Alkalihalobacterium alkalinitrilicum: one gene and its partner. The protein of the gene in region 1 interacts with the protein of each later gene in a pairwise test. Links are inferred from orthologs where the notes say so. Each region holds a gene or a part of one and is shown in the gene's direction. Other genes may lie near its edges.

Region 1 (8,683 bases):
GCTTTGAGCCAGCTACTGTTGCCTTTTTTCGTTTCTTAGGTGCCATGTTGCTTTTATTCCCAATTATGTGGATGATGGAAAAAAATCGACCAAAGCCAACAAAAAAAGATTGGGGTCTTTTTGCGTTATTAGGGCTTACTGGAATAGCAATCTATAATATTTGTTTCTTTTTAGCAAGCAAACATGCTCCTGTTATCAAAAGTTCTCTTTTTATTGCAGCCAATCCTGTTTTAATTGTACTTTTATCAGGATGGTTTTTAAAAGAAACGATCACCAAACGCCATATCGTTGGGATGATTGTAGCGTTATTTGGCGTAGCCATTATTATTACGAACGGACAACTCCTAGACCTAGTGAAAACTGGGTTTGAACCGATTGATTTTGTTTTATTGGGTGCAGTTATTAGCTGGGCTCTTTATAGTGTTTTAGGCAAAGTAGTTCTTGGGAAGTTTAGTGCGATTGTGTCGACGACTTATGCTGTATTTTTTGGCACATTATTTTTACTACCATTTGCCCTTTATGAACTAACGTGGTCTCAAGTGCAAGGGGCAACGGTAGGAGTTTGGGCTTCACTTCTACATATGAGCATATTCGTTACAGTTATTAGTTTTATCATGTATTATCAAGGAATAAAACAAGTGGGTGCTGCAAAAGCATCTATATTTATTAACGTAATGCCAGTTTCTGCTGTTATTATGGCAACAATATTTTTAGGTGAAACATTTACAATGGCTCATGGTGTTGGGGCATTATTCGTACTGTCAGGTGTGTATATTGGTACATATGTGAAAACGAAAAAACTAAAACGTAATACACCTTCACAAGAGGCAATGGTAAAATAAAGGAATAGATGAACTAGAGGTGAATACCTTGAACAATGAATTAAATATTTTAGTAGACGATATCAATAATAAAGTAAAATTGTGGCTAGACGGACCAGAACTCTTTGACGATGAACCATTAGCCCTACGTTACCTTACCTTTTTAGAAAATCGAACAGAACCTATCGCCAGACGACTACGTGCTTCATTATTATCCTTACTAGCCTTAAAAAGAAGTGAACGGTATAAGAGCGATGATCCGTTACTAACGAAGTGGTTAGATGAAGCATTAGCGATTGAACCAAATCAACCGATAGCGAATCGGATATTTATAAACCAGTTAATTTCAAAACTACAAGTAGATATTATCCCTGAACAGTTACCTCAAATTCGGGAAACTGACCATGGTGCCTCGAAGAAAAAGATCGCTCAAGATTATTTTCAGATTGCAAATCAATTCTTTTCTAGAGCAAACAATGTTAATGCCATATTGATAAAGGCTAGGCAATCTGCAGAGAAGTTAGACAAAAATGAGCACTTGGAAAAGATTAATGAACTTGAAAAAATTATTGCGGATTTACACGAGCCGATGCTGTCGATTGCAAAAGCAACTGAAGCGTATCAAGAGTCAGCTACGGGCATTTTTTACTCCGCTTCACAATTAAGTGAAATTCGACTTTCGATTAAGCGGGTCGAACAGTTAAAAGAAGTATGGCAAAATTCGATCCAACGGGAAGAATCCATACAAAAGGAAGAAGATCGATTCCCTCAATCGTTTCTTACACTAAATGAAATGGTCGGATTGTCGGAAGTTAAAGATCGGGTGAAGGGACTATATCATTTCCTTCAGTATCAACATCGGCGAAAAGAAGAGGGGTTTCATATTCAAGATGACCTAAGCTTAAATATGATTATTACAGGAAATCCAGGCACTGGGAAAACAATGTTGGCTCGCCTTCTAGCTAAAATTTATTATGAACTTGGAATATTGCCTCGCGAAGACGTCCTTGAAGTGGATCGCTCGCAACTTGTTGGAGGATTTGTTGGACAGACAGAAGAAAATACGTTAAAAGTGATTGAGAAAGCTTTAGGAGGCGTTCTTTTTATAGATGAAGCTTATAGCTTAAAGCGAGATGGTGCTGCAAGTAATGATTATGGACAATCTGTTATTGATACGTTAGTATCTGCGATGACAAATAGCGAATATGCGGGGAAGTTTGCGGTAATTCTGGCTGGTTATCCCGAGGAGATGCGTCAGTTTTTATGGGCGAATCCTGGACTAAGAAGTCGCTTTCCAGAATCTAACCATATCCATTTACCTAATTATTTAATCGATGAATTGTTATTAATAGGAGAAAGAATGGCACTAATAAATGATTATGTATTTTCGATTGATGGGTTAAAAGAATTACAAAAGAGAATTGAAAACGAACAAGTGGATGAAACCTTTGGAAATGCACGTACCGTGAAAAATATAGTGCTAGACGCGATCTTCAAAAAGGGTTCCCGAATAGATATGACGAAACCCTTAACTATCGAACAAATGACGATCCTTAACGGACAAGATGTTAAAAAAGCTCACTTGAACAAGAAGAACAAAAAGAAAGTGCATTAAAACGGTTATCTCAATTGATTGGTTTAGATGAAGTGAAAAAAGAAGTACAGGCATTAAGTTCGTTAGTTCGTGTTCAGCAACTACGTGCTGATAAAAATATGCGGGTGATACCTGTACAACTTCACTCGATATTTACTGGGAATCCAGGAACTGGGAAAACGACAGTGGCTAAATTATTTTCTGAGTTATTAAAAGAAATCGGTCTTCTTAAGCGAGGGCATGTTGTTATTGCTAGTAGAGCAGATCTTGTTGCAGGTTATGTTGGCCAAACGGCAATTAAAACGAAGAAAAAAATTCGTGAGGCTTTAGGAGGGGTTTTGTTCATTGACGAAGCGTATTCGTTGGCAGCAGGTGGAGAAAAGGATTTTGGACGGGAAGCCATCGATACGTTAGTTGAAGAAATGACCAAGCATAATGAAAATTTAGTCGTCATTTTAGCAGGTTATCCTGATGAAATGAAGCGTCTCATTGACCAGAATCCTGGTTTAGAGTCGAGGTTTAAAAAGTATATTCAGTTTAACGATTATTCAAAAGAGGAAATATTCGATATGGTTATGATGTATGCAACAGAATACGGTTACCAACTAAATAATCAGGCAATCAGTTATGTCCAGGAGGAACTACAAAATATTAGGATAACAAGCAATGGACGTTTTGCGGTAAATTTAGTTGAAAGAGCGATACAAATGCAAGCACAACGCATCTGTCAATTAAATGAAGATGCTATTGAAACTTCATTGCTTATGACATTACAAAAAGAAGATTTTGTAATATGAAGTGGGGTTCATTAAAAAGCAAATGTCTTCTAAATGGTTTTTGACAATTTTGTCAAAAAATTTTAAATAGAGGAGGAGAAATGAATGAAAAAATCAATTACAGAAATAGAAGTACGTTATAAAGAGACCGATCAAATGGGTGTCGTTCATCATTCAAATTATGTGGTTTGGTGTGAATTAGGACGGACACATTTAATTAAAAAATTAGGTTTTAGTTATGCACAAATGGAAAGAGACGGTATTTTGTCACCTGTGACGGCGATAAATTTAGCTTATAAATCTCCTGCAAGATATGGTGATACGGTCACAATTGAAACGTGGGTTGAACGATATGATGGTATAAGAGTAGTATATGGATATAACATTATAAATCAAGAAGGCGTTCAATGTGTGACAGGTACTAGTGAACATGTATGTGTAAAAAAAGAGTCGTTTCGCCCAATTTCAATTCGTAAGCACTTGCCTGATTGGCATGCTGTATACGAGCGTGAAAAAAAGGATGCAGAGTAAAAAAATTAATGGAATAGAAAGGAACCTCCTGCAGCAAAATAGATACGTAATAATCTTAAGGAGGAACCTTCATGGCTAAACCAGATAACCGAAAAAACAATGTAGAAAGACTACAACAAATGCGAGAAAACACAATCGAAAACATTGAAGCTGCCGAAGAAACACTAGCTCAAAGTGATATGGATGGTGCGGAAAGACAAGCAGTGGAGCAAAAAAATGAACGACGACGAGAAAGCATCAATGCATTTGAGGCAGAAATTAAAGATGAAAAAGAAGCTCGTGAGCGAGGAGAATATTAATAACAGCAAAAGCAGGTATTGTAACAGCAATATCTGCTTTTTTTGATTCTGAATAAAGAGTTGTTGCTTGCTCTATGTTAATTTTTAAAATTTTAAACTTACAAAGAGGAAAACAAACTTGTAAAATGTAATGGAAGATTTTTTTACAAAACTGCTGACAAAATTCATTTTGTAATGTATATGTTAAAAGGATGGAAAAACTCGTTGTCTTAGAAAAAAACGGGTAAATTATGACTAGGACGGAAAAGGTACTGGAGGTATAAAAGTGGCAATAACGCAGCAACAAGAAATTATGACAGCTCTACAAGTGAACCCTGAAGTTGACGCAAGTGTAGAGATTAGACGGAGAGTTGAATTTTTGAAATCGTATTTACTTCATACTGGAATGAAAGGGTATGTTCTCGGAATCTCTGGTGGACAAGATTCCACTTTAACTGGAAAACTTGTTCAGTTGGCGATCAATGAATTAAACAATGAAAATCAAGAACAAACCTTTACTTTTATTGCAGTACGTCTTCCTTATGGGGTACAACTAGATGAAAAAGATGCTCAAGATGCTCTTGATTTCATAAACCCCACCGAAAGAATTACCGTAAATATAAAACCTGCGGTCGATGCAGCTTATTCTTCTTTTACAGAAGCTACAGGGGCAACATTATCCGATTTTAATAAAGGGAATACAAAAGCGAGAGAAAGGATGAAAGTGCAATATGATCTAGGGGCTCATTTTCAGTGTTTAGTCGTTGGAACCGATCATGCTGCTGAAGCTGTTACTGGATTTTTTACGAAGCATGGTGACGGAGCATGTGACATTGCGCCACTATTTGGCCTAACGAAACGTCAAGGCAAAGCATTGTTAAAGGAACTAGAATGTCCTTCTCACTTATATCAGAAGACACCAACTGCTGACTTAGAAGAAAACCGACCGGCTTTACCTGATGAAGTTGCTCTTGGAATGACATATGAGCAACTAGATGATTATTTAGAAGGAAAAGAGGTACCACCTGAAGTTCAAGAAAAAATTGAGCGGCGATACGTAATGACTGAGCATAAACGTAATTTACCAGTGACTATATTTGATAATTGGTGGAAGGACTAATAATTCTTATAAAAGGCTAACCTGCTAAAAAGTTACCAAACAATGGCCAACATTAGTGAAAAACCATCAGTTAAGGTGAAATGAAGCCCTTTGCTGATGGTTTTTCACTTTTTTGTCATAAAAAAAGTGAATGATCAGCGTTTCCTCATCATAATATTCAATGGTTCTTATTTTAAACGAATTTTTGGAGAGGAAGTAAAACATGATTAAACAAAAATATATTATATTATTAGCGCTCTGTTCTTTATTATTTGGTTTTGCTGGTTTTTGGGCTGGGACAAACTATGCGGCTTCAACAATGACGGATGTGGAAGAAGTTGAAAAGGTAGAGGATCAACGTTTGCAAGTCGGAGATAGTGTAACGATTAATGGGGTGGATTTAACTGTTAATGATGTGAAATTAGATAGAACAAATGAGGAATATGATTACGTAATTGTTGATTTAAGTATTACGAATCAAAAAGAACATATTCATGAGTTTACGCTCCATAAATTGACCTTAGTGGATGAAGAAGGTTACGCTTATGAACATGATCATCAATACGACACAAAGGGGATATTAGGTGGTCAAATAGCACCACAACGAACTGTTCGTGGAGAAGTTGCTTTTTTTGTTCCTAGTAATGAAAAGTATGAATTTATTTATACAGACCATTTGCGAACTGGACAGGTGATTTGGTATGTTGATAGTAGTAGTATGAAAATTGTGAAAAGGGAAAAGGAATGATTAGATGACAAATGAGCATATAAATGCGGACTTACACATGCATTCAACGGCTTCAGATGGGGGATATAATCCAAGTGATTTGATAGAAAAGTGTAAGCAAGTGGGTCTTCAATATATAGCATTAACGGATCATGATACTACAGCTGGCGTTAAAGAGGCGATTGAAAAAGGGCGAGAACTAGGCGTTTTCGTAATACCAGGGATTGAATTTTCAACGAAATATAAAGGGAAAAGTGTACATATGCTTGGTTATGGGCTGGATTATGAAAATCAAGAATTATGTGAAATGTTAAAAGGTCAACAACGTATGAGAAGAAAACGACTAGATGTTATCATAAATAAATTAAAAGCAGTAGGTCTTATTTTAACCGCAGATGATGTGTTAGAGTTTGTCGATGGAGGAAGTATCGGTAGACCCCACGTAGCAAAGGCGTTAATTAAAAAGAATTATGTTCATGATGTTGCAGAAGCTTTTGAAAAATATTTAGCTGAAGGTCGTCCATGTTATGTTCCGAAAGAAAAAGAGATGACACCTGAGGAAGCAATCAATTGGATTCATCGAATGAATGGGGTTTCCATTATTGCACATCCTGTCTATTATGATTTAGATGACTGGATTGAAACTCTCGTTACTGAATACGGATTACAAGGTGTTGAAGTGTATCATCGCGATCATTCCAAAGAAGATCGTATTCATTATGAAAAGCTAGTAAAACAAATTGAAACAAAACATAACACAACGTTATTAAAAACTGGTGGTTCTGATTTTCATCATGAAGACTATGGGAGAGTTCGTGAACCTCTTGGAGTAACGAGAATTCATAACAACTACGCAAAAGAACTTATTGCTATGCTTGAGAAAAAGAATAGATAAGTCCCTTTCTGTTAGCTGGTTTATGGTAAAATATACAATAGGAGAAAAAAATATATTGGATACATAACCAAAAGAGAGTGAAGAGAAGTGCGCCTCATACAGATTGAAGAATATAATCAGAAAACAATGGAGCTTGCAAAACCGATTCACGATGTAAAAGGAAGAGTCTTATTAGGAGCTGGCCATCGAATCCATCCTAAATATATAGAGAAACTAAAAAATTTGAACATTAAATATATGATCATTGAAGATGCGATTTCACAAGGAATAACATTGGATGAAATGGTTGATATGCCAACATGGATTGATGCTATTCAATGTGTTCAATTGGCATATGAAACGGTCAAAAATAAACAAACGCTTCCGTTTCGTGAGATTCAAAAAATCGCAATTAAGTTAATATCTGAGGTAAGAAATCGAAAAGTTGTGATGCTAGCTCCTTCAACTGCTGCAGCTGCAGAAGTACAGGAGCATGCTCACTGTGTCAATGTTACATTAATCGCGCTCCAAATGGGGAGATTTCTCAGATACAATGAACTTCAGTTAAAAGATTTAGCGTTTGGTTGTTTAGTACACGATATTGGAAAAGTAATAAGTGAAACTAACGAAGTACATCCATTAAAAGGATTTAATTTAATACGAAATGTGAGAGAAGTAAACCTAGTTTGTGCCCATATTGCTTATCAACATCATGAGTGGATTAATGGAGAAGGCCACCCAAGAAAAATAGCAGGAAGTGCTATTTTGGAATTTGCTCAAGTCTGTGCAATTGCTAATGAATTTGAGCATCTAATTTCTAAGGAACGAATTAGCGCCTATACTGCGATCGAAATGCTTATGACGAAAGCTGAAAAAGTGTATTCTCATAAAGTGATCGATGCTTTGTTCAAAAGTGTTCCTTCTTATTTACCAGGTATGTGGGTGGAATTAAATACAGGTAAAGAGGCAATTGTTACTAAGATTGAAACACATATTCATCGACCTTTCGTTCGGATCATTGAAAGTGGTGAAGAGATTTCTTTAGAAGACAACTCAACGCTAATTATTACGAAAGAGCTGTCTTCGGTTGAATAAGATGAAATTTAGTTTTCACTATTATTGCTTAAATTGAAGTGACTTGAGATAAAGATTTCGTTTAACGCTTGGGAAGCAAGTTGGTCTGCTTCCCGATTTTCTTTTCTAGAGATAGATGTAAAGTTTATTATGTAACCAAGTTGTTTGGTTTTCTCTTCAATTCGATTAAGCCAGCGTTCCAAATCTGCCTCATAACATGGCCATTCATTTGTCAATTGGTTTATGACAACCATTGAATCGCCTTTAATCGTTAGCTCTGTGTGGTGGATTTCAAGTTCTTCTAATTGCAATAACAAATACCATAATGCAGCATATTCAGCTTCATTATTTGATTCGATTTCTTCTATTCGTTCATTTTTACGAACTCGATATTTGTGCCCATCTTTTTCGTAATAGATAACGATACCAAGGCCAGCTATGTTTGTGGATTTATCAAAGCCACCATCAAAGTAAGCAACAATTTGGTCAGGTTCCTTCGATTTTTTTTCTATAAACTTTTCTAATTCTTTTTTTGTCCATTCTGAATCCAATTGGTCATAAAATCGAAGCTGTTTCACTCTGCCTGTTTTCTCTATATCTCTTACAAAAAAAAGAGTATCTTGAATAGTCATAAAATCAGTGGTGAGTACATACGTATTTTTTCCTTTAGGAACTAGGTAGTGCCATTCTAATCGGATTTTCATTACGATCCACCTCAATTTTGAAAAGTCTTAACAAAAAAATAATTGCGAATTATATAAAACCATGATAATTTAATAAATTAAAAGGGTAAAGTTTTATTTTGTATTCAGGTTGAAAAAAAGCGGACAAAGTCTTACACGCGAAGATTGGTACAGACTTCATTTTGTCAAAAACTTATGGACTGTAGTAGGGAAAGGTTTTTTCATT
Region 2 (2,988 bases), 3.7 Mb from region 1 along the record:
AGATTCCAGTGGCCTATGCAGATAATACTTTTCTCCCTTTACGACGACGACGAGCTAAAACTTTACGACCGCTTGGTGTGCTCATGCGTGCACGGAAGCCGTGAACTTTCTTACGCTTTCGGTTATTTGGTTGAAACGTTGGTTTTCCCATCTATAACACCTCCCTGAGGATATACTCAACATAGACATTCTTGTAAATTATAAGGAACTAACCATCCAATTGTCAAGTGTACCTTTATAATTCTACACCTGTTAAATCTTTCAAATGTATTACAAATAATTATATTAACTAGCCATCATTTGAAATTCGTATTCTATTTTCGGCTTGTGGATAACATTTATCGACATTTTTTGACTTCTCCTCAAACCTATGTACAGACTATACACATCATCTTGTGTTGTGGACAATTTTTAAACACAAGCACTAGTATACTGTGGATAAAGTGATAAAAGCGTTGCAACAGCTTGTATTTTTTGCTATTATATATTTGTTTTCACCCGTGGATAATTTTTTAAACTAAAATTTTATTCACAGGGTGTGGATAAAATTGTGGACAGTTATTAAAACCTGTTTATTATCTTGTCCACATGATGTTTATAATTATATATACGACGTTTTTCTACTATATTATACATTTCTCCACATAATATGTGTATTGCATACTTATACAATTACAAAAAAGTGCATTATACAAAGCTTGTACAGTAGAGGAAGGAAACTATCCTATAAAAACTTGGATAATAACCAAGTTTTTATTTAATTATTTCTGGAAACGGAATTCAAATCCCTAGAGAAAAGGAGGGAGCGATCATTGGAGAACATAAACGATTTATGGGACCGAGCTCTAGCTGCTATGGAAGCCAAAGTGAGTAAGCCTAGTTTTGAAACTTGGTTAAAGGCAACGAAAGCTAATAATATTGAAAGTGATACGATCATCATTACAGCACCAAATGAATTTGCAAGAGATTGGCTAGAGAATCGTTATTCTAGTATTATCTCTGAAACGTTAGAAGATATTACAGGATCTAGCTTGAACGTTAAATTTATTATTCCAAAAAATCAGTTAGAGGACGATTTTTTAATTGAACAAGAAGTAAAGAAGTTACCTAAAGAGCCGCTTCCATCTAATGGTGATATCCCTAAAAGTATGTTAAATCCGAAGTATACGTTTGATACGTTCGTAATTGGGTCTGGAAATCGCTTTGCACACGCAGCATCCTTGGCTGTTGCTGAAGCACCAGCAAAAGCTTACAACCCTTTATTTATCTATGGAGGAGTTGGATTAGGGAAAACACACTTAATGCATGCGATCGGTCATTATGTTATTGATCATAATCCAAATGCCAAAGTAGTCTATTTATCTTCTGAAAAATTTACCAATGAGTTTATTAACTCCATACGTGACAATAAAGCTGTTCATTTTCGCAATAAATATCGAAATGTCGATGTCCTATTAATAGATGATATTCAATTTTTAGCAGGAAAAGAACAAACACAAGAAGAGTTTTTCCATACATTCAATGCGTTACATGAAGAAAGTAAACAAATTGTCATTTCGAGCGACCGTCCACCGAAAGAAATTCCGACATTAGAAGACAGGTTGCGCTCACGTTTTGAGTGGGGATTAATTACGGATATTACACCTCCTGATTTAGAAACGAGAATTGCAATTTTAAGAAAAAAAGCAAAAGCTGAAAATTTAGATATTCCAAATGAAGTCATGCTTTATATAGCCAACCAAATCGACACAAATATTCGTGAATTAGAGGGAGCTCTTATCCGGGTTGTCGCGTATTCTTCCCTTATTAATCAAGATATGAATGCCGACTTAGCAGCTGATGCACTTAAAGATATTATTCCTAATTCTAAGCCAAAAGTGCTTACAATTATTGATATTCAAAAAACAGTTGGAGAACACTATAGTGTGAAATTAGATGATTTTAAAGCAAAAAAACGGACGAAATCCGTTGCTTTCCCTCGTCAAATTGCAATGTATTTGTCTCGTGAACTTACAGATTCATCACTACCTAAGATTGGTAGTGAATTTGGTGGGCGTGATCACACAACGGTTATTCATGCTCATGAAAAAATATCTAAATTATTAGCAGTTGATCACGAATTTCAGCAAAAAGTTCAAGAAATCATAGAGCAACTTAGAAATTAGGTTGTGACTTTTGTGAATAACTTATCACAGCCTATACACACATTATCCACATGTGTATAGGCTGTATCTCTCGGTTATTTTCCATTTATCCACATATTAACAGGCCCTATTACTATTACTACTACTTTTTTTAAATAAAAAATATATATATAAAGGTGATCAAATCATGCAATTTGTTATAAATAGAGATCGCTTCGTACATAGTGTCCAACATGTATCTAAAGCTGTATCTTCACGAACAACGATTCCGATATTAACAGGTATTAAAATTGTGGCTACAAAAGAAGGCGTTACGTTAACTGGTAGTGATTCAGATATCTCAATTGAAAGCTTTATACCAAGCGAAGAAAATGAAAAAGTACTTGTTGAAGTTTTAGCTGAAGGAAGTATTGTACTTCAAGCAAAATACTTCACAGAAATCGTAAAGAAATTACCTGAAGACCAAATTGAAATTACGGTACAAGATCAATTTGCCACAACCATTCGGTCAGGGTCTGCTGTTTTTAATTTAAATGGATTAGATCCTGAAGAATATCCACGGTTACCGCAAGTAGAGGAACATCACGTTTTTCGTCTTCCTCAAGACTTATTAAAAAACATTATTCGACAAACAGGGTTTGCGGTGTCCACTCAGGAAACGCGTCCGGTGTTGACAGGTGTAAACTTGACGGTCGAAAGTGGTGAATTGATCTGTACTGCAACAGATAGTCATCGATTAGCGTTAAGGAAAGCAAAAGTTGAAACGAATAATCAGGAATTAAGTTTTGAAAATGTTGTAATCCCAGGGAAAAGTTTAATTGAGTTAAGTAAAGTGTTAGAAGAT

What was found.
Region 2: the proteins of nadE (region 1) and dnaA interact in binary tests that used the Escherichia coli proteins (3 or more experiments, as listed by UniProt). The link is inferred for Alkalihalobacterium alkalinitrilicum from one-to-one orthologs.

Annotation. Positions count from the first base shown.
Region 1 is NZ_KV917368.1:81,461-90,143, forward strand. What follows is about bases 3,353-6,206. They hold nadE (ammonia-dependent NAD(+) synthetase), read left to right. Parts: upstream 3,353-4,292; coding sequence 4,293-5,120; downstream 5,121-6,206. Other genes in these bases: BK574_RS00425 (acyl-CoA thioesterase), read left to right, coding at 3,353-3,722; tlp (small acid-soluble spore protein Tlp), read left to right, coding at 3,794-4,021; BK574_RS00440 (DUF4352 domain-containing protein), read left to right, coding at 5,323-5,847; BK574_RS00445 (PHP domain-containing protein), read left to right, coding at 5,852-6,206. Outside these bases: BK574_RS00415 (DMT family transporter), read left to right, coding at 1-842; more of BK574_RS00425, read left to right, coding at 3,297-3,352; more of BK574_RS00445, read left to right, coding at 6,207-6,721; BK574_RS00450 (HD-GYP domain-containing protein), read left to right, coding at 6,848-7,795; BK574_RS00455 (reverse transcriptase-like protein), read right to left, coding at 7,804-8,478. UniProt on the Escherichia coli protein: Catalyzes the ATP-dependent amidation of deamido-NAD to form NAD. Uses ammonia as a nitrogen source.
Region 2 is NZ_KV917368.1:3,749,803-3,752,790, reverse strand. It holds dnaA (chromosomal replication initiator protein DnaA), read left to right. Parts: upstream 1-812; coding sequence 813-2,165; downstream 2,166-2,988. Other genes in the region: dnaN (DNA polymerase III subunit beta), read left to right, coding at 2,332-2,988; rpmH (50S ribosomal protein L34), read right to left, coding at 14-151. UniProt on the Escherichia coli protein: Plays an essential in the initiation and regulation of chromosomal replication. Binds in an ATP-dependent fashion to the origin of replication (oriC) to initiate formation of the DNA replication initiation complex once per cell cycle.